4 regions of the Corynebacterium neomassiliense genome follow, and region 4 is predicted to be linked to each of the others. Evidence: riboswitches for the same ligand, from Rfam matches in the RefSeq annotation. Region 4 holds a riboswitch; each other region holds the start of a gene.
The links. Region 4 has a riboswitch for thiamine pyrophosphate ahead of thiO (glycine oxidase ThiO). Riboswitches for the same ligand answer to the same signal wherever they lie in the genome.

Region 1 (7,396 bases), 260 kb from region 4:
GACAGCCCCCGGGGGGGGACTGCTGCGACGTTCAGTGTCGGCGGGAAGCCTGGTCGAAGAACTCCAGTTCCCACCTGGAGGCGTCGAGGTAGGCGACGGCAGCCTCGGCCCGCGCTGCGGGACCGGCGTCCTCGAACGCCTTCTCCACCAGTGCCACAGCCTGTCGGACGCTGTCGGTGAAGTCGCTGCCGGAGTAGGTCTCCAGCCATGCCGAATAAGGGTTGTCCGCAGGTGAGTTGGCCGCGAGTTCCAGCCCGACCTCGGCGTACAACCAGTAGCAGGGCAGCACTGCGGCGGCGCCGACGACATGGTCACGGGTCCTGACACACCGCATGAGATGCGAGGTGTACGCCCCGGTCACGGGAGAGGGCAGGGCGGGGGCGCTGTCCCCGTTCCAGTTGCGGTGCAGTTCGGCCTCTTCCTCGAGACACTCCGCCGCGCCCTTCACCCAGAACAGTGCGGACTCCTGGTCCGGGGCGGACGCCGCCAATGAAGCCAGGGCGGGGGAGTACAGGGACAGGTAGACGGCGTCCTGCGCCAGGTAGAAGGAGAAGTCGTCCCGGTCCAGCGTCCCGCTGCCGAGATCGGTGATGAAGGGAAGGTCCGTGACGGACCTGTGGATGTGCGCCGACGCGTTCCACAGGGCCGCCGTCCACGGACCTGCAGCCGGAATACGCGGGGGTTTCCGGGTGGTGCCTGCACCGTCGAACTGGCCGGACAACAGATCCCCGGGCTTTTCCAGGGCTGCCGGCATATCCGGGACATGGTGCCAGGGGGTGGTGTCTGCGGCGGCGGCGAGCCGGCGCGACCGGTGGGTGTGGTCGACAGGGCCGTTTCCGGTGCCGACATGCAGGTCGTCGGCGTAGCGGATCGCCTCGGTCAGCCACCGGGTCGCCCAGGACAGTGCGGCTGCCACGGACTCTCCGGCGGCGAGGCGGGTGGTCAGGGCGGAGGACAGGGAACATCCGGTGCCGTGGGTGTTGTGGGTGGCGATGCGTGCCACCGGGACAGTGTGGACTTCACCGTCAGGGAAGACGACGGCGTTGTCCGCTCCACCGCCTGTCAGATGTCCGCCCTTGACTATCACGGTGGTACCGAGTTCAGCGGCGAGGTGGCGTCCCTGGTCCACGGCCTCCGGAAGCGTCGTGGCCTGCCCGGTCCCTGACAGCACCGCGAGCTCGGCGAGATTCGGTGTGATCACGTCCGCGAGGCGGCACAGTCCGACAAGAGCCTTCTCCCCGTCCGGGGTGAGCAGACGGTCACCACTGGTGGCCACCATCACAGGATCGACGACGAGCACCGGGACGGGGTGGGCACGCAGGTAGTCGGTGACCGTACGGGTGATCTCCGCGGTGCCGAGCATCCCCACCTTCACCGCGTCCACACGGACGTCGTCGAAGACGGCGTCCAGCTGGTCGGTGAGGAAGCCGGTGTCGGGGGTGTGGATGCTGCGTACCCCGTGGGTGTTCTGCGCCACCAGGGCGGTGACCACCGTCATCGCGAAGCCACCCGCTTCGCAGATGGCCTTGATGTCCGCCTGTACACCCGCACCGCCGGTGGGGTCGGTGCCTGCGACAGACAGGACCCTGGGGACGGAACCCTGCAGGGGGAGGACCGGGCGTGAAGATGTCATCTGACATTCCCTTCGCTAGTACGAACTAGAGCAGGTTCGACGGGTGTGATCTCAGCGTCATGGGCGACGCACCCCGTGTCACGGTGGACCATCCTACCCTGCAGGGCCTCCACCGGCGGCGGACACTCACGCCGTCCGGACCGGCTCCCCCCACCGGACGGTCGCGTTCCCGGCACGGCAGAAAAACCGGTGCCGTGGTCGTCGGGGACGACCACGGCACCGGGGCAGCTCAGACGGTCACGGGCACCGCCGGGCAGGGAATGTCAGTCGGTGGTGGGCCGGATGTCGCGGCCCTCCCCGACCTTGAGGTTGTCGCGGACCATGACGGAACGGATACCCTGCTCGTCCTCGAGTTCGCGCAGCCGACGCAGGATGTTGCGGCCGTGAAGCTGCTGGCGGGTCGCCACCAGGTTCCACCGGTTGGGCGACAGCGAGTTCAGCCCCCAGCTGTAGGCGGCGACGAAACGGTTACGGAAACCGACCAGGAACATCATGTGGACGGCGAGCCACATGAGCCAGCCCGGGAAGCCGGTGATCTCCCGGTCACCGATCTTCACCACGGCGTAGAACCGCGAGACGATGGCCATGGTGCCCTTGTCGTGGTAGCTGAACGCGGGACGGGAGGTGCGGCCTTCCTCGACCTCACCGCGGATGACGTCAGCGACGAACTGGCCACCCTGGATGGCGACCTGGGCCAGACCGGGCAGACGGTCGTGGCTCATCATGTCACCGACGACGAAGATCTCCTTGTGACCTTCGATGGTGAGGTCGTCACCGACGGGGACGCGGCCTGCACGGTCGGCGTCCACCCCGTCGATCTGCTCGGTGACCATCCTGCCCAGCGGGCTGGCGGCGACACCTGCGGACCAGATCTTGCAGTAGGAGCCGACAGTGGTCTCCTTCTCGGTCTTCATGCTCTTCCACGTCACGCCCTCGGCGTCGACGTTGGTGACCAGGGAGTCGGTGACGACCTCGACACCGAGCTTCTCCAGCTTCTTCTGGGCCTTCTTGCCGAGATTCTTGCCGAAGGGGGGCAGAACCTGGGGCGAACCGTCGACGAGGAGGATACGTGCAGAGTCGGTGTCGATGTCCCGGAACTCGTTGCGGAGGGTCCGGTGGGCCATTTCCGCGACCTGGCCGGCGAGCTCCACGCCGGTCGGACCGGCGCCGACGATGACGAAGGTCAGCAGGCGACGCTTCTCCTCGGGATCGGTGGTGATCTCCGCGCGCTCGAAGGCGCCGGTGATCCGCGCCCGGATCTCGAGTGCGTCGTCGATGCTCTTCATGCCCGGGGCGAACTCCGCGAAGTGGTCGTTGCCGAAGTAGGACTGTCCGGCACCGGCGGCGAGGATGAGCGAATCGTACTGGAGGACGACCTCACGGCCGCCCAGGTCACCGGTGACGGTCCGTGCGTCGACGTCGATCTCACGGACCTCGGCCTTGACGACCCGGGTGTTCTTCTGCTTCCGCAGGATCTGGCGGATGGTCGGGGCGATCTCACCCGAGGACAGCACGCCGGTGGCCACCTGGTAGAGCAGCGGCTGGAAAAGGTGGTGGTTGGTGCGGTCGATGATGGTCACGTCGACATCGGCGTCCGCGAGCCTCTTGGCGGCGAACAGTCCGCCGAAACCGGCTCCGACTATGACGACGTGGTGGCGACCGCCGGCGGGGCGGGTCGGGGTGGATGCCATGGAATCAGTCTCCTCGCTTTTCGGGGACGGTGACTGCGCCGGTGTGGGGTGCGGCCGGACGTCCCCGGAATTCTTGGTCGGTTGCACACCTGTCCGGGCGGTCCGATGACGCGGTACACGTCCCCTGCCGGCCGGTCTGACGGCAACCTCGGTTGTTATGCGACTAGTGTAGTGGTTTGTTCTGAGGTGTTCAGGGCGTGGGTACGTCTCCGGAGCCGGCCACGTCCGCTGATGTCCGTTTGGTGCCTCCCGCCCTGTCAAGGGGTGGGGGAAACCACCCCTGTTGTGCGAGAGATCACCCCGTCAGTGCCCCCGGTGGTGCCGACACTGAAAGGAGTTGCCGGTGTCCGAGGGTTTCATCGACCCCGAGCGGTGGCCGGATCTCGTGCGCCGGCCGGAGGCACCGTTGCTCGGCTCACGGGCCGCCCGTATCAGGGAACGTCTCGAAGAGCTCACCCGTGAACACGGTGTGTCCCTGGCCGGCGACGGTCACCCCAGGTTCCTCGTACATGACGGGCTCGTGCTCGACCGGATGGTCGCCGACGGGTGGCTCGGACTGGCCGAGGGGTACATGGCGGAGGAATGGGACGCCGAACCACTCCCCGAGGTACTGCAGGTACTGATGTCACGCCCTCTCGAAACCGGTCTGGGGGGTTTCCTGTCACGCAGGAGCAGACGTGACTTCGGGCACGTCGTCAACGGTGAGATCCCGGACGCCCTCGTCGAGCTCTACGCGGGCGGCACCCGGGCGACGGGGTCGGCACTGTTCGCCTCCGGCACCAGGACCTCCGCGACGCGGCTGGTCTCCCAGCACGGCAGGCAGACCCCGGTGGTGGTGACCTGGATGGACGCCCCCGAGGAGGTGGACCGCGCAGACCTCGATCCGGCCCAGGTCAACCGGATCAACCTGATGCTGGACGTCGCCCGGGTAGGGGCCGGGGACCGGGTTCTCGAGCTCCCCGGCAGCGGGGGCGCCCTGCCGGTGCTGGCAGCCCGGCGCGGAGCCAGTGCCGACGTGCTGACCTCGGACGCCGACCATGCCGAAGTCGTCAGGTCACGTGCCCACGCCGCGGGAGTCGGCGGTGCCGTGCGTGTGGAGACGGTGAGGGGGACGGTGCCGTCTCCGCGGCAGTGGTCGGGCAGCTATGACGCCGTGTTCAGCGTGGAACGGATGGAGACCCTGGGGGACAGGGGGTCAGAGGCTTTCCTCGCCGCCGTGCACCGGATGCTCACGCCGCAGGGCACGGCGGTGGTCCAGTCGTTGACGACCGCGGCGGACCAGGTGATTCCCGGAGACGTCGTGGACAGGAGCCTCGACGTGATGAGGGCCTACGTGTGGCCGGCGCTGCAGTATCCCCGGGTGGAGCGGGTCATTGAGCAGGCCAACCGTGTCGGCCTGGAGCTGGTGCGGGAGATCCATCTCGGCTCCCATGCGGCGCTGACCCTGGGACTGTGGCGGGAGGCTTTCGCTTCGCGGGAGCGTCAGGCTGCTGCGGCCGGGTTCGATCCGGTCTACCGGCGGCTGTGGAACTACCAGCTGGCCCTTCACGAGGCTCTGATCGGTTCCGGTGCCCTGGACTGTGTCCAGTACGTTCTGCGCCGCGCCGGGGCGTGACATGACAGAGGGTCAGACCGCGTTTCTGCCGGTGATGTCGTCTGTGGAGTCCCCGGCGTCCGTGCCGGTCGCCGTGTCGGTTTCTGTACCGTCCTGCGCTGCGAGGGTCTCCCGTATCCGGTCCTGCTCCCGGCGGGAGTGTGTCCGGAGCCGGACAACTTTGACGACCACCGGGACGAGCACCACACACACTCCCGCGATAATGATGAGGTCGAGGTAGTCCCGGATGAACGGGACGCCGCCGAGCAGGTAGCCGAGACAGGTGATACCCGCTCCCCAGATCACACAGCCGAGGACGGACCAGAAGGTGAAGGCCAGGCGGGGCATCCCCGCGATTCCCGCGACCAGGGGGTTGAGGGTCCGGACCACGGCGATGAACCTGGCGAACAGGACGGTCACCGCCCCGTACCTGTCGAAGAACCCCTCAGTCCTGGCGACGGCCTCCGGGCCTATCCAGTTGAGCACCCGGGACTGCAGTGCCGCTGGCCCGTAGCGGCGTCCCAGGGAGTACCCGAGCTGGTCGCCGAGTGCCGCGGCCAGCGGAATTCCGGTGCACAGGGCCCACAGCGGGGCGAAGGCGTTGTCGGAGGCGGCCATGATCCCGGCGGTGAACAGGAGGGTGTCGCCGGGGAAGATGAAACCGATGAGGACGCCGGTCTCCATGAAGATCACGAGCAGGACCCCTGCGAGTCCGAACGTGGTCAACAGGCTGTCGACATCGAACATACGGCGGTGACCTCACTCGGTAGGCGGGTTCGGGAGGGTGACGGACGCCGTGGGCGGCAGCGTGATCCGCGACCTGTGGTCCGGCACCTTCCGTCAGCTAAACGTGACCCAGAATAGGCCAACGGCCCCGGGGCTGCTGCCCCGGGGCCGTTGAGTCTGCCTCTGGAGGCTGCCGGGGGAGTTGAGGCCCGCCGATGTGTTAGAGCGGTCAGGAGGCCCGGACGGTGAGAGACCGGACGGTGAGGGTCAGATGCTGTAGAGGTCGATGTCGCGTGTCTCCCGCATGATTCGGATCGCCACCAGCGAGATGAGGGTAACGATCGCCAGGTACATGCCGACGGCCCAGGGACCGTAGTTGGTGGCCAGTGCCACGGCGATGAACGGTGCGACTGCGGCGCCGAGGATGGAGGAGAGGTTGTAGGCGATGCCCGAGCCCGTGTAGCGGACATTAGTGGGGAACATTTCCGGCAGGACCGCTGACATGGGACCGAAGATCAGTCCCATGAGGAACATGCCGATGGACAGGAAGACGCCCGCGGTGAGCTCGGTGGCGGTGTCCGGGTCGAGGAAGAGCTGGAAGGCGCAGCTGTAGACCAGGATGATGACGGAAGCCACAGTGAGGAACTTACGACGACCGACGGTATCGGCCAGGTGCCCGGCGATCGGGATCCCGACGACGAAGAAGCAGGCGGAGATCAGCTGGATGACGAGGAAGTGCTCGTACTCGATGCCCAGTCCGGCGCCCTTGTCACGGTCACCGATGCCGAAGGAGAGGAACCACGTCGTCACGATGTAGAAGAGCGTGTAGGTGGAGACCATCACGAAGGTGCCGAGGATGACCTCTTTCCAGGCGACCCGGAAGACCTCTGCGGTGGGGACCTTGACGTCCTCGCCCTTGTCGAGGGTCTCCTGGAAGACCGGGGTCTCGTCGAGCTTGAAACGGACCCACAGGCCGATGGCGACCATGACAGCGGAGCAGAGGAAGGGCACGCGCCATCCCCATGCCAGGAAGTCACCTTCGACGTCACCGTCGGTGTGGTTCATGATGGTCACCAGCAGCAGGAAGAGACCGTTGGCGAGCAGGAAGCCGAACGGGGCACCGAGCTGGGGCCACATGGCGGCCCGGGCACGCTTACCTTCCTCGGCGTTCTCGGTGGCCAGCAGGGCGGCCCCCGACCACTCTCCTCCGAGGCCGATGCCCTGACAGAAACGCAGGAGCGCCAGCATGGCGGGTGCCCACAGGCCGACCTGGTCGTAGGTGGGCAGGCATCCGATGATGAACGTGGCTATGCCCATGGTCAGCAGGGCACCGATGAGGGTGGCCTTGCGGCCGATCCGGTCGCCGAAGTGTCCGAAGAGTATGGATCCGAGGGGACGGGCGACGAAGGCGAGTCCGAAGGTCGCCAGTGACGCCAGGAGGCCCACGGTGGCGTTGTCGGTCTTGGGGAAGAACAGGTGCGGGAAAACCACGACGGCCGCGGTGGCGTAGGCGTAGAAGTCGTAGAACTCGATGGTGGTGCCGATGGTGGACGCGATGATCACGCGGCCGCGGCTGTTGCCGTTGACCCGGGGAGGGGTCTGTGGAGACGGCGGTTTCTGCTGGAGGGTGTCGGTCATTGTCTGCTCGGGCAATTCTGTCGGTTGTCAGGTGTCTCTCCGTCGCATTCCCACATCATGGAACGACAGAGTCAATGGACGGGAAGATACACTCTCACATCGTGGACGTCAATC
Region 2 (7,396 bases), 1.8 Mb from region 4:
GGCCCACCGAGAGCCGGAGATGGCCGAGGGTCCGGAAGCCCTCCGGGTACGCGGCCACTCTCGGGCCTGACGTACCGACGTGCACGATGAGGGACTCGTCATGGCCCAACGAGACCGCACTGGTGATGACCTCGAGGTTCGCCACGAACCTGTTCTGCAGGTCCGGGTCACCGTCGAGGGCGAACGCCAGCACGGCGCCGTAACCGCGTCCCCCGAACTGCCGTTCCGCCAGCTCATGCTGCGGATGGGACTCCAGTCCCGGGTAGGCGACATAGGCGATGCGGGGATCGGCCTCCAGGAACTCGGCGATCCGGGCGGCAGAGGCCACATGCTGCCTGATCCGCAGCGGCAGGGTGACCGAACCCCGCATGATCAGCCACGCATTGGTGGGCGAGATCACGCCGCCGACGTCGACCATCGCATCGGCCTTGATCCGGTCGATCAGCTCCCGGGCACCGATGACGGCGCCGCCCATGGCGTCCCCGTGCCCGTTGATGTACTTCGTCAGCGAGTGGACCACCAGGTCCGCGCCGTCGGCCAACGGCCGGTACAACGGTGGCGGGGTGAAGGTGGAGTCCACGCTCAGCAGGGCACCGGAGCGGTGGGCGATGTCCGCGACCGCCCGGATGTCGGTGACTTTCGTGGTCGGGTTGCCGATCGTCTCGACATGGATGAGCTTTGTCTCCGGGGTGACCGCCGCCTCCACCGCGGAAAGGTCGGAGGCGTCGACGAACGTGGCTCTGATCCCGTACTTCTGTGGCAGGATCTCGGCGAACAACCGCCAGGTGGCCTCATAGGTCACGTCGGCGACGACGATGTGGTCGCCGGAGCGCAGGAAGGAGAAGAACACCGAGTGCAGGGCCGCCACACCGGAGGCGAGGACGACGGCGTCCTCCCCGCCCTCGAGTACCGCGAGCTTCTTCTGCAGGGCGATCTGGTTGACACCGGAGTTGCGGGTGTACAGCGGGACTTCGGTACCGGACCAGGACACCTCCGAGGGGTCCTCCGGCAGAGCGTAGGAGTTCGCCAGGACCAGTGGTGTACGGATCGCCCCGGTACCGGGGTCGACCGAGTTGCCGGCGTGCACGCTCTGCGTCTCGAAAGACAGGGAACGGGGGTGTTTTTTGCTGGGGCGTTCTGTCATGGGGCCATGGTAGTGCCCTCCCACCTGCACGGTCCAGGTATCTGATCAGCGGGAAAACCCTGTCCGGGGTGATGTGATTTTGCTCTCCAACAGTCCTGCGTGCTACACGTTGTGTGACCACACGGGTGCCCCGGGAAAGGGGCTGAGACCGGACTGACGTGTCCGGGACCGTAGAACCTGATCCGGTTGACACCGGCGTAGGAAGTGAGGAACTCAGCCATGGCTGACACATATGTCCACAGGCAGGGCACTGCCGCTGATCCGGCGGGCACGCCGCAGTCGACGGACCCGGGGGAGAGAGCGGAGACCGGGTACGTGCCCTGCAGGGAACAGCACCCCTCCCACCGTCCCGGACTGGTGGAGGACGCCGACCACGGCATCCGCGTCCCGGTGACGGAGATCCACCTGGACCCGTCACCGGACGGCACCCCGAATGAACCCGTCCGCGTCTACCGGACCATGGGCCCCGGCAGCGTACCCGAGGAGGGTCTCGACCCGTGGCGTTCCGGATGGATCAGCGCGCGGCAGGACACGGAGACCTATGAATGCCGGGGACACCGCCTCAGCGACGACGGGCGTTCGGCGGTGCGGCGGGGCTCTCCGTCGCAGCAGTGGAAGGGGCGGGTCCCGGAGCCGCGCCGGGCGCGGCCGGGCCGCACCGTCACACAGATGCACTACGCCAGGCAGGGGATCATCACCCCGGAGATGCGGTTCGTCGCGCTGCGCGAGAACTGCGACGTCGAACTGGTCCGCTCCGAACTGGCGGCCGGCCGGGCCGTTCTCCCCGCCAACGTCAACCATCCGGAGTCGGAGCCGATGATCATCGGCCGCGCGTTCCTGGTGAAGGTCAACGCGAACATCGGAAACTCGGCGGTGACCAGTTCGATCCGTGACGAGGTCGCCAAGCTGGAGTGGGCCGCCCGGTGGGGTGCGGACACGCTCATGGACCTGTCCACCGGTGACGACATCCACACCACCAGGGAGTGGATCCTGCGCAATTCCCCGATCCCGGTGGGTACAGTGCCGGTGTACCAGGCGTTGGAGAAGGTCGGCGGGGACGCCACCGCACTGAGCTGGGAAATCTACCGGGACACGGTCATCGAGCAGTGCGAGCAGGGGGTGGACTACATGACCGTCCACGCCGGGGTGCTGGCGCGGTACGTGCCGTTGACCGCGGGCAGGGTCACCGGGATCGTCTCCCGGGGAGGTTCCGTGATGGCGGGGTGGTGTCTGGCCCACCGACGGGAGAACTTCCTGTACACGCACTTCGACGAACTGTGCGAGATCTTCGCCGCCTACGACGTCACCTTCTCCCTCGGCGACGGGCTGCGCCCGGGGTCTACCGCGGACGCCAACGACGCCGCCCAGTTCGCCGAACTTGACACTCTCGCCGAGCTCACCGGGCGCGCCCGGGACCACGATGTCCAGGTGATGGTGGAGGGTCCCGGTCATGTCCCGCTCCACATGGTCCGTGAGAATGTCGAACGGCAGCAGCGACTGTGCCAGGGCGCCCCGTTCTACACTCTCGGGCCGCTGGTCACCGACATCGCGCCGGGCTATGACCACATCACCTCGGCGATCGGTGCGACGGAGATCGCCAGGTACGGCACCGCCATGCTCTGCTACGTCACCCCGAAGGAGCATCTGGGACTGCCGGACAGGGATGACGTGAAGACCGGGGTGATCACCTACCGTATCGCCGCCCACGCGGCGGACATCGCCAAAGGTCACCCCGGTGCGCGGGTGCGCGATGACGCCCTGTCGAAGGCGCGGTTCGAGTTCCGTTGGAACGACCAGTTTGCGCTGGGTCTGGACCCGGTCACGGCCAGGGAGTTCCATGACGAGACCCTTCCGGCGGAGCCTGCGAAGAACGCCCGCTTCTGCTCGATGTGCGGGCCGAAATTCTGCTCCATGCGGATCTCGCAGGATATCCGTGACACCTACGGGGCGGGGGAGGAAGAGGCCGCTGCCGTGTGCGGGCAGCAGACCGGGGGAGGACGCCGCGGGGCCGCCGTCCCGGTCCGTCTTCCGGACCCCACGTCTCCGGGCCGGAGTGACCGTTGCCAATTGGTCAGCATGCGCTGTATAGTCAGCGAATGCTGACTATTTCTTCCCGTCTGGACGTGATGAACCGTCTGGGACGGGCCATGGCTGACCCCACGCGGTCACGGATCCTGCTGAGCCTGCTGGAACAGCCCGGATACCCGGCCCAGCTCTCACGGGACCTCGACCTGACGCGGACCAATGTCTCGAACCACCTCGCCTGCCTGCGCGGTTGCGGGATCATCGTCGCCGTCCCGGAAGGACGGCGGACCCGGTACGAGATCGCTGATCCCCACCTGAGCTCCGCCCTCAACGCACTCGTCGACGTCGTCCTCGCCGTCGACGACGGTGAGCCCGCATGCCTCAGCGACGAGTGTGACGTGCCCGGCTGCTGCGCCGACTGCACCCCCTCGGACGGGGCCCCGGCATGAGCGCGGAATGCTGCGGGGCAGACGACTGCGGTGGAGAGAAGGACACCGGAGGCCCTGCCGGTAGTGCCGGTACTGCCGGCGTCACCGGTACCGCCGGGGCGCCTGCCCCTGACGGCAACCGGCCCGCGTGGTGGAGGGACCCCGACCTGGCGCCGTCCGCGGTCAGTGCCGTTGCGCTGGTCTGCGGGTACCTTCTCGGCCACACGGACCTCACCGTGGCGTCCCAGGTACTGCAGTGGATCGCCCTGCTGGCGGGGGCGTCCACCTTCGTTCCCGGGGCACTGCGCCGACTGGTGCACGGTCACCTGGGTGTGGGACTGCTGATGACAATTGCCGCGGCAGGTGCCGTGGCCCTCGGGCACGTCGGTGAAGCAGCAGCACTGGCCTTCCTGTTCTCCCTGTCAGAGGCGCTCGAGGACCGGGCGATGGGTGGTGCGAAGGAGAAACTGCGGGCCCTGCTCGCACTGGTCCCGGACACGGTCCGTGTCGTCAGAGGGCGGACCGTGGTGACCGTACCGGCCGCGGACGTCCGCGTCGACGATGTGCTCGTCGTCGCGGCGGGCGACCGCGTGGCCACCGACGGTGTCGTGGTCGCGGGAAGGTCCGCCGTCGACACCTCCGCGGTGACGGGGGAGTCCGTCCCGGTGGGTGTCGGACCCGGTGACGAGGTCACCGCCGGCGTGGTCAACGGGCCGGCGACCCTGCGGATCCGCGCGACGGCGGACGGCCGGGACAATTCACTGACCAGGATCGTGGATCTCGTGCAGCAGGCCCACGCCAGGAAAGGTCGCAGGGCACGCCTGGCGGACACCGTCGCCCGTCCTCTGGTCCCGCTCGTCCTGGTCGTCGCCGCTCTGGTCGCGGTGGTGGGGTCCCTGGTCGGAGATCCCGGAATCTGGATCGAGAGAGCACTGGTGGTCCTGGTCGCGGCGTCCCCCTGTGCACTGGCCATCGCCGTGCCGGTGACGGTGATCAGTGCCGTCGGTGCGGCGTCCACCTTCGGGGTGGTCATCACCTCCGGGGAGGCTTTCGAGAGGTTCGGTACCGTCCGGACCGTGGCGCTGGACAAGACCGGAACCCTCACGCGGAACAGGCCCGTGGTCGTCGATGTCCGTACGGTCGAAGGATTCTCCCCGGCGGAGGTCCTCAGTCTCGCCGCCGCGGTGGAAGCCGACAGTACCCACCCGCTCGCCCCGGCGGTCACCGCCGCGGCAGGGCCGGACATCCCGGTCGCCGGTGACATCGTCGAGAACGCCGGGCTCGGCCTGACGGGCAGGGTCGGGGGCTCCCGGGTGAGGGTCGGAAACGGGCGCTGGCTCGGTTCGGGTGAGATGGCCGGGGACGCCGAGGCGATGGCAGGGGCCGGCATGACCGTGGTCGTGGTCGAGCTCGACGGGCGGGTCACGGGACTTGTCGGGGTCCGCGACGAGCTTCGGCCGGAGGCGGCCGAAACTGTCCGACTGCTGCACGCCCGCGGAATACGCACTGTGATGCTCACCGGAGACAACGAACAGACAGCCAGGGCCCTGGCAGACGAAGCGGGGATCACCGAGGTGCACGCCGGACAGCTGCCGCAGGACAAGGCGGACGCCGTGGCCGAACTGTCCGCAGAGGCGCCGACCGCCATGGTCGGTGACGGAATCAACGACGCGCCGGCTCTGGCCGGAGCCACAGTCGGCATCGCCATGGGAGCGGGAGGCTCCGCGGCCGCGATCGAATCTGCCGACATCGCCTTCACCGGCAGTGACCTCCGGCTGCTCCCGCAGGCACTGGAGCACGCCCGCCGGGGACGGCGGATCATGACCGGGAATATCGTGCTGGCGCTGGCGATCATCGTGATCCTGTTCCCGCTCGCCCTGGCCGGGGTGCTGGGACTCGCCGCGGTCGTTCTGGTCCACGAGATCGCGGAAGTGGTGGTGATCGCCAACGGACTGCGGGCGGCAGGTGACCGGCGCCGGACACGGAGACAGGACGCCGGGCACAGGGACGCCGGGCACAGGGACGCCGGGCACAGGGACGCATGTAGCATCGAAGAATGCTACGACGCCGCATTGCCACCGCATTCTGGACGCTCAGCAGGTGGAAACTTGACACTGAACCGGCGCCGGGGCGTCCCTCCGTCTTCATAGGTGCCCCGCACACCTCCAACTGGGACTTCATCCTGATGCTCGGCATCGCGTGGAAGCTGGGTCTCCGGATCCTCTGGCTGGGCAAGGACAGTCTTTTCCGCGGCTGGCGGGGACCGGTCATGCGGGCGCTGGGAGGCATACCGGTGGACCGTGAATCCCCCGGCGGTCTGGTGGACAACCTGGTTTCCAGGGTGCGCTCGGGGGAGGTGTTCGGTCTGGTGATCACGCCGGACGGGACCCGGGGACCGCACGAGTACTGGAAGTCCGGGTTCTACCGGATCGCACGCGAGACGGGACTGCCGCTCACCCTCGGCTACGTCGACCGCGACACGATGACCACAGGTCTGGGGCCGACGATCCCGCTCACCGGTGATGTCGGGTCGGACATGGACCGGATCCGGGAGTTCTACCGGGACAAGTCGGGTTTCACCCCGGAGGCGAGGGTGGAGCCCAGGTTGCGCGACGAGAACGAGTTCCGGTGACCTGCAGTAAGAGCGGTTGACCGGACCGCCGGCACCGGGTCACGGATACGGGCCGGTACCGGCCTGACCTGAGACATGGGAAACCCCGCCGCCGGATGTTCTCCGGGGGCGGGGTTTCCACTCAGTCAGGGATTCTCTTAGAGGATGGTGACGGACACGGCGGCCGGTCCCTTGTTCCCTGCTTCGGTCTCGAAGGAGACCTTCTGGTTCTCTTCCAGGCTACGGAAGCCGTTGCCCTGGATCTCCGAGTAGTGGACGAAGACGTCGCTCGAGCCGTCGTCCGGGGAGATGAAGCCGAAGCCCTTTTCGGCGTTGAACCACTTGACAGTACCGCTGATCATGCGTTTTCCTTCTTTGAAGTCAGTGGGCGGCGACTGCCGCTCACCGGGTTGACCGAATGTTCCGTAGGGAATCAGTTCGTGTCTGTAGACAACTCCCGCGAACTTGATTCCTTCCGAAACCGGATCGGACACCGGAAGGGAAAAACAACTCAGAAACTGTAACCGGGTTCAAATCTACAGGTCAGTGGCCTCCACGTCAACACTGCAGAAGAAAGGGATCCCGGCGTCGGTCCCGAACCCTGATCTAGCCCCTGCGCTGCAGCAGCCCCAGGAGACGCCGCACAGGCTCACGGGTCCCCGGATAGAGCAGGGGAAATGTGTCGGGCACAAGGGGCTTGGTGAGCACCGGCTTCATGTGCGAGAAGGTCCGGAAGGAATCCTCGCCGTGGTACGCCCCGGTTCCGCTGGCGCCGACGCCACCGAACGGCAGCGAACAGATGCCGACCTGGATCAGGCCGGCATTGTGCACGACCGCGCCGGAGGAGGTCTCCTCGTCGAAGTAACGGTGGGTGTCGGGGTCGTCACTGAACACGTAGAGCGCCAACGGCTTGTCCCAGCTGTTGACCAGCTGCACGGCCTGTTCCCGTGACTCCACCGGGACGACCGGAAGCACCGGGCCGAAGATCTCCTCCCGCAACAGGGCCCACCCTGCACCTGTGCCGACTGCGGGGGTGCTCCCGGCGTCCCCGTCGGAAAACCGGGCGGTGGGGAAGGTCACCACCGTCGGCGACATGTAGAGACTGTCGCGGTCACGCACCCCGCCGAACGCCACCTCCGGTCCGGTGCCGGACGCCCCGGCACCCTCCCCGGCCCCCTCCCCGTCGAT
Region 3 (7,396 bases), 970 kb from region 4:
CCTGTCACGGTTCGCCTGAGGGACGCCCCGTGGAACACGATGAGGCGCGGGCCGCACTGTCGGCCCGGCTGGACGGGGAACCGGAACCGGCGGGCACCGACCCGGACGCCGTGGACGCACACCTTGACGCCTGCCAGGAATGCCGGGAATGGTTCGCCGAAGCCGCCGAGCTGAACCGGCGTCTGCGGTTGAGCGTGGCCGTGGACCCCGCCACGGCAGATTCCACCGGCCCCGGTGACGCCGCGGCACTGGCCCGCCAGATGGCGGACCTGGCCGAGCAGTCTCCGGGTCTGTCGCACCAGCTGCGCAGCAGGTCCCTGCCGTTGGTGCTCTGCAGGGTCGCGATGGTGGTTCTGGCACTGGCGTACATCACCTGGTCCGTGATCCTGCTCGTGCAGGCCACGGGAGTTCCGGACGCGCCGGAATTCACAGCACCAGGGGACGGTGCAGGAGGAGAGGTCGCGAACTCGGGTGACCCGGAGCTCGCGAGACTGTCGGTGGACGCCGCGACAGTGCGTCTCGCGCTGGCCGCCGGGCTCATCTGGGGCGCCTGGAGACCTCGCGCGGCCCCGGGTCTGTTGCCCGTGTTCCTCGCACTCTGGGGGTTCGGGGCGGGGTTCTCCACCCGCGACCTGGTGCTCGGCTACCTTGAGCCGCCGACCGTCGTCGGGCTGCTGCTGCACCTGGCGTCCTGCGCTGCGGTCGGAGGGGTGTGGCTGGCCAGGCACCACGCGGTCTCGCCGCTCCGCGACTCACTGCGGGCGCTGGGGGCCAGACCGGTGGCGTACAGTCCCCGGGACGCCGAACGCAACTCCACCTGGCGCCCCGGGGACAGTGGCTGACGGTGACTGACGGAGCCTGTCAGGTCCAGCCCGGCAGCCACATCCTCCACCGCCACTGGGTCTCGGTGAGCGGCAGCCCGGAGAACACCGGGAGGAAGAACAGGAACATCCACACCACGATGACGAGGTAGACCACCCCGACCATCAGCCCGGTCCTGGTGAGGAAGAGATGACGGATCCCCGCCACCATCCCCGCCTGCGGTGCAGCGTCCCGGTCCTTCACCAGTGACCGGCCGGCGAGCTGCCCCAGTGCCAGAGCCAGCCCGATGATGAGGAAAGGGGCGAGGTTTGTCGCGTAGAACAGGTACATCTGCCGGTCGGTGTTGACCAGCCAGGGCAGGAAGCCCGCCAGATATCCCACCACCGGAACCAGCCACCGCATGTCACGGCGGCGCAGGAGGGACCACAGTCCCCACAGCATCACCGGTACAGCGAGGAACCACACCGCCGGGGTGCCGGTCAGCAGCACGACATGTTTCATCCCGCCGGTGTCTGTCTCACTGAAGTACAGGAGCCCGCGGGTACTGGCCAACCAGTCCCAGGGTTTCGACTCCCACGGGTGGTGGTGACCGTTGGAGTTGGTGAGTTCCTCGTGGAAGTCCAGCACGGACACGTGGTAGTAGATGAAGTTCAGCCAGGAGTCGGGCAGCCATCCGAGGCCCCAGGACGCGATGCGCTCATTACCGGACTCCGCCTCGTGGCGGAAGACACCGGTCTCGGAGGCGAACCAGGCACGCCAGTCCAGCACGTAGACCACTGCGGGCAGCAGGACAAGGGAGGCGAAGGCCGGTACACAGTCCAGGGCGAACACACCCGCCAGTGGACGCTGCACCCCGAAACGGCGGCGTCTCCACCAGTCGACCCCGACAACGGCGAGGCCGAAGAATGCCATGTAGTACAGGCCGGACCACTTCACGGCCAGCGCGCACCCCAGTGAGACCCCTGCAGCGAAACGCCACCACCGGTACCCGGCGCGTGGGCCCAGGGGACTGTCGGAGACGCGGCCTTCGGTGAAGACCCGTCGGAACAGGCCCTCCATCTGTTCGTGGTCCCGGACCAGCAGATAGGCGGCGAGAATGACGAAGAAGGTCTGGAACTGGTCGAGCATCGCAGAGCGTCCGGTGACGAACAGGATGCCGTCGCACAGGGCGATCAGCCCCGCCGACAGTCCGACCCAGTCCCCGTGACCCGTGGAGCGGGCGATACGCCGCGCTGTGGACGCCGTGAGCAGGATCACTCCGATGCCCAGCAGAGCGGCGACGACGCGCCATCCGAATGCGGTGTCTCCGAAGACCGCCATGCCCAGTGCCTCGAGCTGCTTGGCCAGCGGGGGGTGGACGACCAGTCCATAGGCCGGGTTGTCCTCGATACCTCCGACGACGGGATTGTCGGCGCCCCGCAGAATCTGCCATGCCTGCGGGACGTAGTGCTTCTCGTCGAAGACGGGTGTGCCGTCATCTGTGGGGTAGCCCAGCTCCGTCAGTCGCGTGACTGCTCCGAGCAGGGCCAGGACGCACAGGATGATGTTCCAGCGGGTGACGGCCCGGAGGGCGGCGCCCCGGAAAGGGGAGGCCCGCCGGGTCGTTCCGGTGCCCGGCCGGTGGGCTACGGTGGCAGATTGCTTCACAGGGCGTCATAGTATCGCGTCAGGGAAGGGCAGGGTCAGAAGGACAGGACGCGACAGGGCAGGACTGGGCAGGGCAGGACTGGGCAGGGCAGAACTGGGCAGGGCAGGGGAGAGCACGAGTGGGCAGGATAGAGTCGGCAGTTATGGAACCTGCCGTGCCCGCCGAGCCGACCGAACCTTCTGAGCACTCTGAGAGCCCTGCGCCCACCGGACCTGCCGGACCCACCGGACCTGCCGCGTCCGCCGGGATCACGGCGTCCTCACCTGCGGGGTCCCTGGGGCTGCGTGCCGCCGTCGACCGGCCCTGTCCCCACGGGGGCGTGATTCTGGCCGCCACCCCCCTGGGGACGGCACTGGACGCCTCGGTCCGCCTCATCGACGCACTGGGCAGTGCGGACATCGTCGCAGCGGAGGACACCCGGCGTACCCGTGCTCTGGCGGACGCCCTGGGTGTGGAGATCACGGGCCGGATGGTGTCCAACTTCGACCACAACGAATCCGACCGTGCCGCAGGCCTCGTCACCGCCGCGGCGTCAGGAGCGAGGGTCCTGGTGGTCACCGACGCGGGAATGCCGGCCGTCTCGGACCCCGGTTTTCCGCTGGTCCGGGCGGCGCAGGAGGCGGGTGTACCGGTGACGTGTCTGCCCGGCCCGTCCGCGGTGCCCACCGCCCTGGCCCTGTCGGGCGTCGGGGTGGGGCACTTCGCGTTCGACGGATTTGCACCGCGACGTGACGGTGACCGCCGCCGGTGGCTGGAGACCCTCCGCGACGAACGTCGGGCTGTGGCGTTCTTCGAGTCGCCGCACCGGCTGAGGAAGACCCTGGATGTCGCCGTGGAGATCCTCGGGGCGGACCGGGAGGCGGCCGTGTGCCGGGAACTGACGAAAACCCACGAGGAAGTCCTCCGCGCCCCCCTCGGTGAGCTGGCGGGCCGCGTCGCCGCCGTCGACGACGCCGCCTCCGACGGTCATGGGCCCGGGGTGCGGGGGGAGATCACCGTCGTGATCTCCGGGGCACCGGAACGGGGACCCGTGGACCCTGCCTCACTGGTGACGGTCGTGGAACAGAAGGTGGCGTCCGGGATGCGGCTGAAGGATGCCTGCCGGGAGGTGGCCGCCGGGCACGGGGCGTCCCGGCGGGAACTCTATGAGGCGGTGCTGGCCGCCCGGAGGTGATGTCTTATGCTGGGGAGCATGTCGAAACATGTCCTCACCTCCGTCGCCTGGCCGTACGCCAACGGACCCCGCCACATCGGACACGTCGCAGGCTTCGGCGTCCCCTCGGACGTGTTCGCCCGCTACCAGCGGATGCGTGGCAGTGACGTGCTGATGGTCTCAGGCACCGACGAGCACGGGACGCCCCTGCTGGTGCAGGCGGAGAAGGAAGGAGTGCCGGTCCAGGAGCTGGCAGACCGGTATAACCGCATCATCGTCGAGGATCTCGCCGGACTGGGCCTGTCCTACGACCTGTTCACCAGGACGACGACCAGGAACCACTACGCGGTCGTCCAGGAACTGTTCCGCGGGCTGAACGACAACGGGTACATGGTCAGGCAGACCACCACCGGGGCGATCGACCCCCGCACCGGCAGGACCCTTCCCGACCGTTTCATCGAGGGAACCTGTCCGATCTGCGGGGCACCCGACGCCCGCGGGGACCAGTGCGACAACTGCGGTAACCAGCTTGACCCGGTGGACCTGATCGACCCGCGCTCCAAGATCGACGGTGCGACCCCGGAATTTGTGGAGACCGAGCACTTCATGCTGGACCTTCCGGCGTTCGCCGGAGCCCTGGAAGAGTGGCTGAAGACGAGGACAGGTTGGCGTCCCAACGTCCTGAAGTTCTCCCTCAACCTGCTCAAGGACATGCGTCCCCGGGCGATGAGCCGAGACATTGACTGGGGAGTGCCGGTGCCGATCGAGGGCTGGCAGGACAACAGTGCCAAGAAGTTGTACGTGTGGTTCGACGCCGTCGTCGGCTACCTGTCCGCTTCGATCGAGTGGGCGTGGCGCACCGGAGACCCGGAGGCGTGGAAGAAGTGGTGGAGCGATCCCGAGGCCCTGTCCTACTACTTCATGGGCAAGGACAACATCACCTTCCACTCCCAGATCTGGCCTGCCGAGCTGCTCGGATATGCGGGCAAGGGTGACAAGGGCGGCGAGCCCGGTGAACTGGGGGTGCTCAACCTCCCCACCGAAGTCGTCTCCTCCGAGTTCCTGACCATGTCGGGGTCGAAGTTCTCCTCCTCCAAGGGAGTGGTGATCTACGTCCGTGACTTCCTCCGGGAGTTCGGACCGGACGCGCTGCGCTATTTCATCGCCGTCGCCGGGCCGGAGAACATGGACACCGACTTCACCTGGGACGAGTTCGTCCGCAGGGTGAACACCGAGCTGGCAAACGAGTGGGGCAACCTGGTCAGCCGTACCGTGTCGATGGCGGTGAAGAACTTCGGGGAGATCCCGACCCCGGGCGAGTTCACTGACGCGGACCGCGACCTGCTCGACGACGCGGCAGCGGCCTTCGACGTGGTCGGCGACAACATCGCCCATTCGCGGTTCAAGGCGGGCATTGCCGAGGCCATGCGCATAGTAGGCCGGGCCAACGGCTACCTTGCCGCGCAGGAGCCCTGGAAGCTGGCGAAGGATGACGACAGTCGCGAGCGGCTGGCCACGGTCCTGTACACGGCCCTTCAGGTTATCGCTGACGCCAATACACTGCTCACCCCCTACCTCCCCTTCTCCGCACAGCAGGTCTTCGAGACCCTGGGCGGTACCGGGGTCTGGGCGGCGCAGCCGAAGGTGGTCGAGGTCACCGACGATTCACCTCTCACCCCTGTGGGGGTCGGACTGCCCGAGGCAGGACGCGCCTACCCGGTGATCATGGGTGACTACACCGACCAGCAGGCCACCTGGGCACGCACGGACCTCACCCCGGGTACACCACTGGTGAAGCCGGTCCCGCTGTTCACCCGCCTCGACCCCGAGCTGGGGGTCACAGGCCCGGAGTGGGCGCGCATCAGCCCCGACGAGACCGCGGAAGAGGTCGCTGAAGGGGCCCCTGAGCAGGACACCGACAAGTAGACCGGGCCGACCGGGGTAGTCGCCGGTGACCGCACCGGTGACGCTGAAGGGGTAGGGGACGGCGGGGGTGCCCCGGGCCCGGGTGCCACCGGCATGACGGTATCCTCGACCGGTGACACGGGGTGTCCGGGACAGGCCCGGGCTGAGATGAGACCCGTCGAACCTGACCGGGTTCACACCCGCGGAGGAATTGTCATGGCAGATCACAGACCAGTTCATGCTGCAGAAGACACGTCGGCCGGGCGGGCCGCCACACCGGAACCGGACAGGCCGGGCAGCGGTGTCGGGGGAGGCACCAGGTTCAGCGACGTACTGAGGGCGGAGAACCGAACTACCTGGGAGACCGCGGTCACCCATCCGTTCGTGACCTCCCTGTTCGCCGGAACACTGCCGGACCGGGACCTGGCCGCCTATCTTGTCCAGGACTACCGTTTCGCTGACGGGTTCATGGCCCTGATCGGCGCGGCAGTAGCCACGGCGGACAACTACCCGTCCCGTCACCGTTTCGCCCGTTTCATCGGGGAGGTCGCGGGGGACGAGGACACGTACTTCCGGGAGGCGGTCGAGGAGCTCTCAGAGAGCTCGGCAGAGAGTTCGGCAGAGAGCTGGGCAGAGAACTCGGCAGGGTACTCTGCAGGTTCCGCGGACGGTGACGGTGTCCCGGACACGGAGGCCACCACCGGATTCAGGCAGCTCTTCGCGGACGCCGCGGCCTCAGGCAGCTACCCGGCCGTCATCGCGGTGATCCTGGTGTGCGAATGGCTGTACCTCGACTGGGCGACGCGCCCGGAGAACCGCGCGTACGGGACCGGTCCGGACGGATACCCTGCCAGGCCCGTCCACGCGGAATGGGTACGGCTGCACGACTACCCGGACTTCCATGAACTGGTCGCTTTCCTGCGCTCGGAGATGGACCGTGTCGGTGACCGGACACCGGAGGACGCCCGCAGTGCCAGAGAGTTCTTCGCCCGCACAGTGGACCTGGAGCTGCAGTTCTTCGACGGGCATGCGGACCGGGACCCCGGGCACGGGGGACACACCCGGGGGACGGGGAGGCCGCCCCGGTAGTCTGGGCCGCATGTCGAAGAAGCGTCCTTCCCCGGTCCCTCCTCAGCCGCTTCCCGAGCTCTTTGACGCGCACACGCACCTGGCGTCCTGCGGTGCGGTGACGGCGGCGCAGGTCAGGGAATTCATGGACAGGGCGTCGGCGGTCGGCGTCGGGCAGGTGTGCACGGTCGGCGACGACCTGGCGGAATCGGTCCTCGCACTGGAGGCGGCACACTCAGATGACAGGGTCTTCGCCGCCTGCGCGATCCACCCGACCCGGGCCCGGGAGCTTTTCACTGACGGAGTGCAGGAGAAGCTGAGGGAGCTGGTGTCGGACCCGCGGTGTGTCGCGGTGGGGGAGACGGGACTGGACACGTACTGGATCCGGCATGAACCGGAGCGCACCGCACCTCTGGACGTGCAGGTGGAGGCACTGCGCTGGCACATGGATCTGGCGGTGCAGAGCGGCCGGCCGCTGATGGTCCACAACCGGGAGGCTGACAGAGAACTCATGGACGTGCTCTCCGATGCTCCGGAAGGCCTGAAGGTCATGCTGCACTGCTTCTCCTCTCCGCTGGACATGGCACGGCGGGCGCTGGACCGTGGCTGCTGGCTCAGCTTCAGCGGCAACGTGACCTTCCGGAGAAACAGTGAACTGCGGGAGGTGGCGGCGTACTGTCCGGACGACCGCCTGCTCGTGGAGACCGATGCACCGTTCATGACACCCGAACCGTTCAGGGGTGCGCGTAACGAACCGGCGTACGTCGGCTACACCGCCAGATGTGTCGCCGAGGTGAGAA
Region 4 (7,396 bases):
ACCTGGTCGATGCCGCCGTCACCGACCTCGTCCTCGCCGCCCGCAGGACCGGAGCATCCCTGTCCCAGATCACCCGCATGCTCACCGAGAAAGGCCTCTCATGACCACCACATTGACCGACTCCCCGGACAGCAGTGAGATTCTCCGCGCCCAGCGCCGCTACCTCCTCAGGACGACAGTTTCTCTGGCGCTGATCATCGTCGCCGGATTCGCCTGGACCGTGCTCCTGCTGGGAGATGTACCGGACACCGTCGCGACGCACTTCTCCGGTAGTGGCGAGGCCGACAGCACGTCCTCTCCGTGGTCGCTGATCACCGTGGCCACCGCGTCCGCCGTCCTCACGCTGGCGACGTTCGCCGCGTTCACCCGTGGTGGTGCCACCGTCGGCAACGCAGCTCGGTTCACGACAGGTCTGATGGCCTGGACCGTCTCTCTTCTGATGGTCCTCCAGGTACGGATAATCATGGATCAGCGTGGAATCGATGACCCTGCCGAAGCCTCCCTCAGCAGCACCACACTGGTCTGGACGATTGTCCTGCCACTGGTCATCGCACTGGGGCTGGCTCTGCTGGTCCGTCCCGTCCCTCGCACCGCCCCGGGTCCCGACGACGCCACCTCCGTACCTGACCTCGGAGTGCCCACCACCGCATCAGTCGTCTGGTTCCGCACCGAGTCCATGAGCCCGTGGGTCCAGGCCTTCCTGTACGCGGTCACCGGAGTGTCGATCCTGGCGTGCGTCCTCTCCGGAATTCCCCTGTGGTCGATGCTGGTCCTCATCACCCTCATCGCGCTGGCCATGCTCACCAGTTGCACCTGGCGGCTGCGCATCGATAGCCGTGGCTTCAGCTACCGCAGTGCCCTGGGCATCCCGAACAAGCAGATTCCCCTCGATGAGATCTCCCACGCCGAGGCAGTCACAATCAACCCCATGGAGTGGGGTGGCTGGGGCTGGCGCCACAACGGGAACGGCACCGGTCTCATCACCTCCGGTGGTCCAGGAGTCCGGATCACCCGCACCAACCGTCGGGTCGTCGACGTCACCTGTTCAGACGCCGACCGCGCACTGTCCACCCTGAAGCACTACGGCGTCCCGGTCCGGGGAATCACTCAACCGCGGTAGCCGGCCTGTCCCCCATCACTGTCGCCAGTAGTGCCGGGAGGCGGAAGTCAGGTACCTGATTTCCGCGTCCCGGTACTACTGGCAGCGAGGGGAAGGCCGCGGTTCCTGCAGGGTCGGACGGGCAGCAGGCACCCGGCGCGACCCCTGCAGCGCTCACCACCCCAGCGTCGCCTTGAGCTCCACCGCCGCGGCCCGCGGATCGGCGGCCTCAGTCAGCGGACGCACCCCCACGGCGCGCACCGGGTGCCCCCCCGCCCCCGCCCCGGCCGCCGCCTGCACCTCCGGCAGTGTCTGCGCATTCACCCCGCCGATCGTGAACCACACCTTGTCCCGCTGCCACTGGTCCGGGGCCGAAGCCAGCATCTGCGCGGTCTCCGTCACCAGTGACAGCCCCGTCGCCGCCCGCCCCGGCTTCGTCGGGGTCTCCCAGAGCGGCCCGGTGCAGAAGTAGTCGAGCTCGGCGTCCTCCATCGCGGCGCGTGCCTGCGGCAGCGAGTGGGTGGACAGTCCCACCACCACGTCCGGGCCCAGGAGCGACCGCACCTGTGCGATAGTCAGATCGTCCTGGCCGACATGGAAGACATCCGCCCCCACCAGGGCGGCGATGTCCGCCCGATCATTGACCGCGAACATCTTCCCGTGTTCCTCCGCCACCGAAGCCAGGACCTCCAGGGCGGCGATCTCGTCGCAGGTGTCGATGGACTTGTCGCGCAGCTGCACGATGTCCACACCCCCGTCGTAGGCGGCATGCAGGAAGTCCCTCAGATCGCCTCGCCCCGCCCTCGCCGGGGTGCACAGGTACAACGACGCGGACCGCAGCTGGTCGAGGCGTCGGGAACGCAGGTCACGGTCGGGGGTGGCGCTGAATCGGGAGAGGCTCATGTGGTGGAATAGTAGCCGTAGGCGAACTACGGGAGCCCCTGCAGGGGCTGAGAGGACCGGAGCACCGGTCGACCGTCCACACCTGACGCGGATCATGCCGCCGGAGGAAAGGAAGCTGATGGACACATCCACGGGACCGGACACCGTCATCGTGGGAGCCGGGGTCGCCGGTCTCACCGCCGCCTGGAACCTGCACAAGGCAGGCCAGGCGGTCACGGTCGTGGACCCTGAACCCGGTATGGGCGCCAGCCGCGCCGCCGCGGGCATGATCGCCGCGGTGAGCGAGGTGATGTACCAGCACACGACGATGCGCACCCTGATGACCACGTCGGCCGCCATGTACCCCCCGCTCGTCGCGGAACTCACCGACCTGCTCGGGCACGATGTCGGCTTCCGGGACACCCCCACCCTCGACATCGGTGCACACCCTGGTGACAGGGACTATTTCTCCGACCTCGCCGAAGTCCAGCGGGCCGCCGGAATGACAGTGGAGCGCATCACCACCCGCCAGGCCAGGAGCCTGGAACCGGCACTGTCACCGACGATATCGGGGGCGTTCCTCGTCTCCGGGGACCACCAGATCAACCCCCGCCGCCTGGTCCCCTCGCTCATCGAGGCGTTGGAGACGTCCGCCGCCGCCGGGGGGCCGCCGTTCATCCTCCTGAGACGGCGGGCAGTCGAGGTGCTGCGCGCCGGTGAGGACGCCACCGGCGCTGTCACCGGGGTGCGCCTCGACGACGGTACCGTCATCACCGCCGGGACCACGTTGCTGTGCCCGGGCGTGTCCCTCGCCACGGTCGGAGGACTGCCGGAGGCCGACTGTGTGAAACTCCGGCCGGTGCACGGGGACATTCTCCGTGCCCGGTTGCGTCCGGGGCGTCCTCCCCTGCTGGAACGTACGGTACGGGGCATGGTCGACGGACGACCCGTCTACCTGGTCCCTCGCACCGACGGTGAGATCGTCATCGGAGCGACCGAGCGAGAGGACAGTTTCGACGGGGTCGTCCTCGAAGGCGCCTACCAGCTGCTGCGGGACGCACAGGTCCTCGTCCCCGGGGCAGCTGACCTCGAACTCACCGAAATCCTCGCCAGGGCACGCCCTGGCACCCCGGACGACCTGCCCTACATCGGCCGCCTCGACGGCGTCGACGGTCTGGTCATCTCCACCGGGTACTCACGCCACGGGATCCTGCTCGCCCCGCTCGGCGGCCACCTCGCCGCAGGCCTGGTACTCGGAACCGCACCGACTGAACAGGACGCCGGAATACTCGCCGCCACCGACCCCCGGAGAACTGCAGACCCTGCAGTTGTGGACTCTGCATCCGGGGACCCGTCGAACGGACACCGGACACCCCGGGAAAGGACAGCACCATGACCGCCCTGACCATCTCCGTCAACGGCCACGACCGCCGGTGGGCCGACGGAACCACTGTCGCCGACATCGTCGCCGACATCACCGGGCACGACCCGGAATCCGACCAGCTGGGCGTCGCCGTCGCCGTCGACGCTGCCGTCGTACCACGCAGCCGCTGGTCCACCACCGTGCCGGCGGCCGGCGCGGAAGTCGAGATCATCACCGCCATGCAGGGAGGCTAGACAGCCACATGTCACTGACCATCGGAACCACCACCCTCGAATCCAGACTCATCATGGGTACCGGGGGTGCGACGTCGATGACCGTACTCGAGGACGCCCTCGTCGCCTCCGGCACCGAGCTCACCACCGTCGCACTCCGACGGTTCAACCCCACCACCGGAACCTCACTGTTCGGCCTGCTCAACAAGCTGGGGATCGATGTCCTGCCGAACACCGCCGGCTGCTACACGGCACGGGACGCGTTGCTCACCGCCCGGCTGGGCCGTGAGGCCCTCGGCACTGACCGGGTGAAACTCGAGATCCTCTCCGACGACCGCACCCTCCTGCCCGACGTCATCGAACTGGTGGACGCCACCGAGCAGCTCACCGCGGACGGGTTCGAGGTGTACGCCTACACCTCCGACGATCCGGCCGTCGCCCGCTCACTGGAATCGGCCGGAGCAGTGGCGGTCATGCCGCTGGGAGCTCCGATCGGTACCGGGCTGGGCATTCTCAACCCCCACAACATCGAACTCATCTGTGCACGTGCGAACGTGCCCGTCATCCTCGACGCGGGAGTGGGCACCGCCTCGGACGCCGCGCTGGCCATGGAACTCGGCTGCGACGGTGTGCTGCTCGCCAGCGCCGTCACCCGCGCACAGGATCCCGCATCGATGGCCACCGCGATGAAACTCGCGGTGGAGGCCGGACGCCTGGCCCGCAACGCCGGCAGAATCCCGAGACGGTCATGGGCCGACGGCGCCCTGGCGTCCTCTCCCATGGACGGCCGCATCGACACCGGGAGCGGCAGGGAGGACGAGGCACTGTGAACCCGAAGTCCCTGCCGTTCGCACCGTTGGTCGACCCTGCCCCCGAGCTCACCCGGGACGAGCTCGTCCGGTACGCCCGTCACCTCACCCTCACCCAGATCGGTCCCGAGGGACAGCGTCGTCTGAAGAATGCGCGGGTGCTCGTCACCGGGGCCGGGGGTCTGGGATCCCCTGCCCTGCTCTACCTGGCCGCCGCCGGGGTGGGGACGATAGGGGTCATCGACGACGACACGGTCGACGTGTCGAACCTGCAACGTCAGGTCGTCCACGGCACCCCGGACATCGGCCGAGCCAAAGTGGAGTCCGCCGCGGACGCCGTCGCACGGGTCAACCCCCGCGTCACCGTGGAACAGCACCACACCCGACTGACCGCAGACAACGCCGTGGACATCATCGGGGCCTACGACCTGGTCATGGACGGGGCGGACAACTTCGCGACCCGCTACGTCGTCTCGGACGCCTGCACACTCACCGACACCCCGTGCGTGTGGGGTTCGATCCTCAGGTTCGACGGCAGGCTGTCTGTGTTCTGGAACGGTCCTGACCATGACGGCATCAGCTACCGGGACCTGCACCCCGACACTCCTGCTCCCGGTGAGGTACCCAGCTGCGCCGCCGGCGGGGTCGTCGGCTCGCTGCCGGGGACGGTGGGTGCACTGATGGTCACGGAGGCGGTGAAGCTGGTCACCGGAACCGGCACGCCGCTCTACGGACGACTGCTCATCCACGACGGACTCGCAATGACCTTCCGCGAGCTGAAGATCCTCCCCGACCCTGCGGCGCCCCCTGTCACCGCCGTGGACGACGGCACTGCCGCAGTCTGCGCGGCCGCGCCGCATCCGACCGTACGCCCGGCAGAACTGGGAGAGGTGCTGGACACCGGAGCTGCCCTCGTCGACGTCCGGGAACCCTGGGAGCGCGACATCGTCAGTATTCCCGGTGCCGTGGCCGTCCCCCTGGCTGACCTGATGAAACGGGGTGTCGACGCCCTTCCTGACCGGGCGCGTGGCAGGGACGTGGTGTTCTACTGCAAGTCCGGAGGCCGGTCCGGGCAGGCCATGGACGCAACGGCACCCTACTTCGCCGCAAGGGAGGAGAACGCCTCCCACCTTGACGGGGGAATTCTCGCCTGGGTCCACGACCTCCACCCGGAGCTTCCGACGTACTGAGGTTGCCGCCCAGTCACCGCCGCACAGTCACCGCCGCCCAGTCACTGCCGCACAGTCACTGTCTGAGCGTCCCTGCCCGCCCTCCAGCGGGTCATGGCCCGCCTGCTGACGAGGAGTCCGAGGACGCCGACGACCCACACCGCCCCCACGGCGACGAACCAGGCGTACCTGAAATCATCCCAGGTGTAGTCTCCGCTGTCGGAGGAGGCGTCGAGAATGAAACCGACCGCCTGGGACGCGACCATCGCGGCGACGAACCCCCCCATGTTCGACAGTCCCGTCGCAGTGGCGGTGAACCGCCGGTCAATTTCCTCACGGACAGTGTCGAAACCGAAGTTCGCCACCGGGCCCATGGCGGGCAGGATGATGTTCATCGCGATCACCGCGGCGAACCCTCGGGGGGCGTCGGGAAGAAAGAACACGACCCAGCTCAGTGCCACGACAACAGTGGCCCCCAGCGCGACGAAGGGCCGTCGCCGACCTGAGCGGGCGGAGATGATCCCCGCCAGCGGGCCGACCAGCACACTGACCACCATGTTGATCACCAGCACCGCAGAGGCCTGGGCGTCCGACAGTCCCATGCCGAGGGTCATGAGCGGCTTACCCCACAGCAGAGTGAAGACGATCTGGCTCATGAGGGTGAAGTGGATGAAGAAGCCGAGCCAGCAGGCGGGCTGGCGCAACACGAACGAGAGCACTCCCGCGATGCCGGGACCGTTGCCGTCCCGCCTCCCCGTCTCCGCCGCCGAAGTAACGGACCCGTCCCGCTGCGTCGGGGTGTCACGTACCGCCACCCGGACCAGGACAGCGACAAGGACGCTGGTGGCGCCCAGGCTCACGAACGAGACCTCCCAGCCGTGGGCGTGGAGCAGAGCGGTGAACGGCACCGCCGAGATGAACTGACCGATGTAGCCGAGGCTTCCGGTGAGCTGGGTGAACAGAGGCGTCCGTCGCATGGGTATCCACGCCGGAAGGATCCGCATCACGGACAGGAATGCGGTGGCGTCGGCGGAACCGATGATCACCCGGGCGAGAATCGCCACCGGGTAGGACCCGGTGGCGCCCAGAAGGACCTGACCGACGCCCATCATCAGCGCGCCGACGACGAGCATCCGGCGTGGCCCCAGTCGGTCGATGAGCATGCCGGTGGGTATCTGGGCGAGGGCGTAGACGCCCACCTGCACCGAGGAGAAGACCGCCAGCCGGGACGCCGAGATGCCGAAGTGGTCCATGGCCTCCACACCGGCGACCCCGAGTGAGGTGCGTCCTGTGATCGCCAGGATGTAGGCGAGGATGCCCGCAGACCAGACGGTCAGGGCCCGACCGGTCAGGCGGTCGTTCGGTGTTGCGGCGGATGCGGATACTTGCACGTGTAGCCAGCTTAGACCCGGGACAACCGCATCGCCTCCCGGGGACGGAAGGAATGGAAATCACCCGCCCCACGGTGGTGTCGGAACCCGGTCCCGGGCCAGGGGCGGATACCATCAGGGTCCGTGACCCGACTCAGATCCGATTCCCGGCCCGGCGCTTCGGCGGACGCGGACGCCCCGGTACACCACCGACGCCCGGTGCTCTGGCTGGCGTGGGTGTTCGCGCACGCGATCCCTCTGGTGTGGATCGACCGCTTCGACACGTCCACCGGTGACATCAAGTACTACCGCTCGGGCGCACTGGGAACAGCCGAGGGTGCGATGACCGAGTATCCGGTCCTCGGCACGCTCCCCGCCCGTCTCGTGGCACTGTTCCCCGGTGACGAGGACGCCTACGTCCGGTGGTTCATGGCGCTCTGTGTCCTCACTTCCGCACTGTTCACCGGCTGG

Region 1: linked by a shared signal. The riboswitch ahead of E0E18_RS01610 (bifunctional hydroxymethylpyrimidine kinase/phosphomethylpyrimidine kinase) and the one ahead of thiO (glycine oxidase ThiO) in region 4 are both predicted to bind thiamine pyrophosphate.
Region 2: linked by a shared signal. The riboswitch ahead of thiC (phosphomethylpyrimidine synthase ThiC) and the one ahead of thiO (glycine oxidase ThiO) in region 4 are both predicted to bind thiamine pyrophosphate.
Region 3: linked by a shared signal. The riboswitch ahead of E0E18_RS04685 (TenA family protein) and the one ahead of thiO (glycine oxidase ThiO) in region 4 are both predicted to bind thiamine pyrophosphate.

What each region holds. Positions count from the first base shown of each region.
Region 1 is NZ_LR131106.1:359,017-366,412, forward strand. Features, by position in the region: gene E0E18_RS01610 (bifunctional hydroxymethylpyrimidine kinase/phosphomethylpyrimidine kinase) at 32-1,633, opposite strand; TPP riboswitch at 1,623-1,719, opposite strand; gene E0E18_RS01615 (NAD(P)/FAD-dependent oxidoreductase) at 1,897-3,324, opposite strand; gene E0E18_RS01620 (class I SAM-dependent methyltransferase) at 3,668-4,939, shown strand; gene E0E18_RS01625 (DedA family protein) at 4,952-5,665, opposite strand; gene E0E18_RS01630 (MFS transporter) at 5,912-7,282, opposite strand.
Region 2 is NZ_LR131106.1:1,895,148-1,902,543, reverse strand. Features, by position in the region: gene E0E18_RS08335 (trans-sulfuration enzyme family protein) at 1-1,144, opposite strand, end outside; TPP riboswitch at 1,256-1,365, shown strand; gene thiC (phosphomethylpyrimidine synthase ThiC) at 1,364-3,247, shown strand; gene cmtR (Cd(II)/Pb(II)-sensing metalloregulatory transcriptional regulator CmtR) at 3,241-3,618, shown strand; gene E0E18_RS08320 (heavy metal translocating P-type ATPase) at 3,615-5,747, shown strand; gene E0E18_RS08315 (1-acyl-sn-glycerol-3-phosphate acyltransferase) at 5,654-6,229, shown strand; gene E0E18_RS08310 (cold-shock protein) at 6,367-6,570, opposite strand; gene E0E18_RS08305 (aldehyde dehydrogenase family protein) at 6,815-7,396, opposite strand, start outside.
Region 3 is NZ_LR131106.1:1,065,051-1,072,446, reverse strand. Features, by position in the region: gene E0E18_RS04710 (DoxX family protein) at 1-19, shown strand, start outside; gene E0E18_RS04705 (zf-HC2 domain-containing protein) at 30-842, shown strand; gene E0E18_RS04700 (dolichyl-phosphate-mannose--protein mannosyltransferase) at 862-2,469, opposite strand; gene rsmI (16S rRNA (cytidine(1402)-2'-O)-methyltransferase) at 2,613-3,644, shown strand; gene metG (methionine--tRNA ligase) at 3,663-5,549, shown strand; TPP riboswitch at 5,658-5,757, shown strand; gene E0E18_RS04685 (TenA family protein) at 5,745-6,617, shown strand; gene E0E18_RS04680 (TatD family hydrolase) at 6,628-7,396, shown strand, end outside.
Region 4 is NZ_LR131106.1:98,057-105,452, reverse strand. Features, by position in the region: gene E0E18_RS00510 (GntR family transcriptional regulator) at 1-104, shown strand, start outside; gene E0E18_RS00505 (DUF1648 domain-containing protein) at 101-1,120, shown strand; gene thiE (thiamine phosphate synthase) at 1,274-2,002, opposite strand; TPP riboswitch at 2,021-2,128, shown strand; gene thiO (glycine oxidase ThiO) at 2,121-3,377, shown strand; gene thiS (sulfur carrier protein ThiS) at 3,374-3,598, shown strand; gene E0E18_RS00485 (thiazole synthase) at 3,607-4,407, shown strand; gene moeB (molybdopterin-synthase adenylyltransferase MoeB) at 4,404-5,576, shown strand; gene E0E18_RS00475 (MFS transporter) at 5,618-6,946, opposite strand; gene E0E18_RS00470 (hypothetical protein) at 7,070-7,396, shown strand, end outside.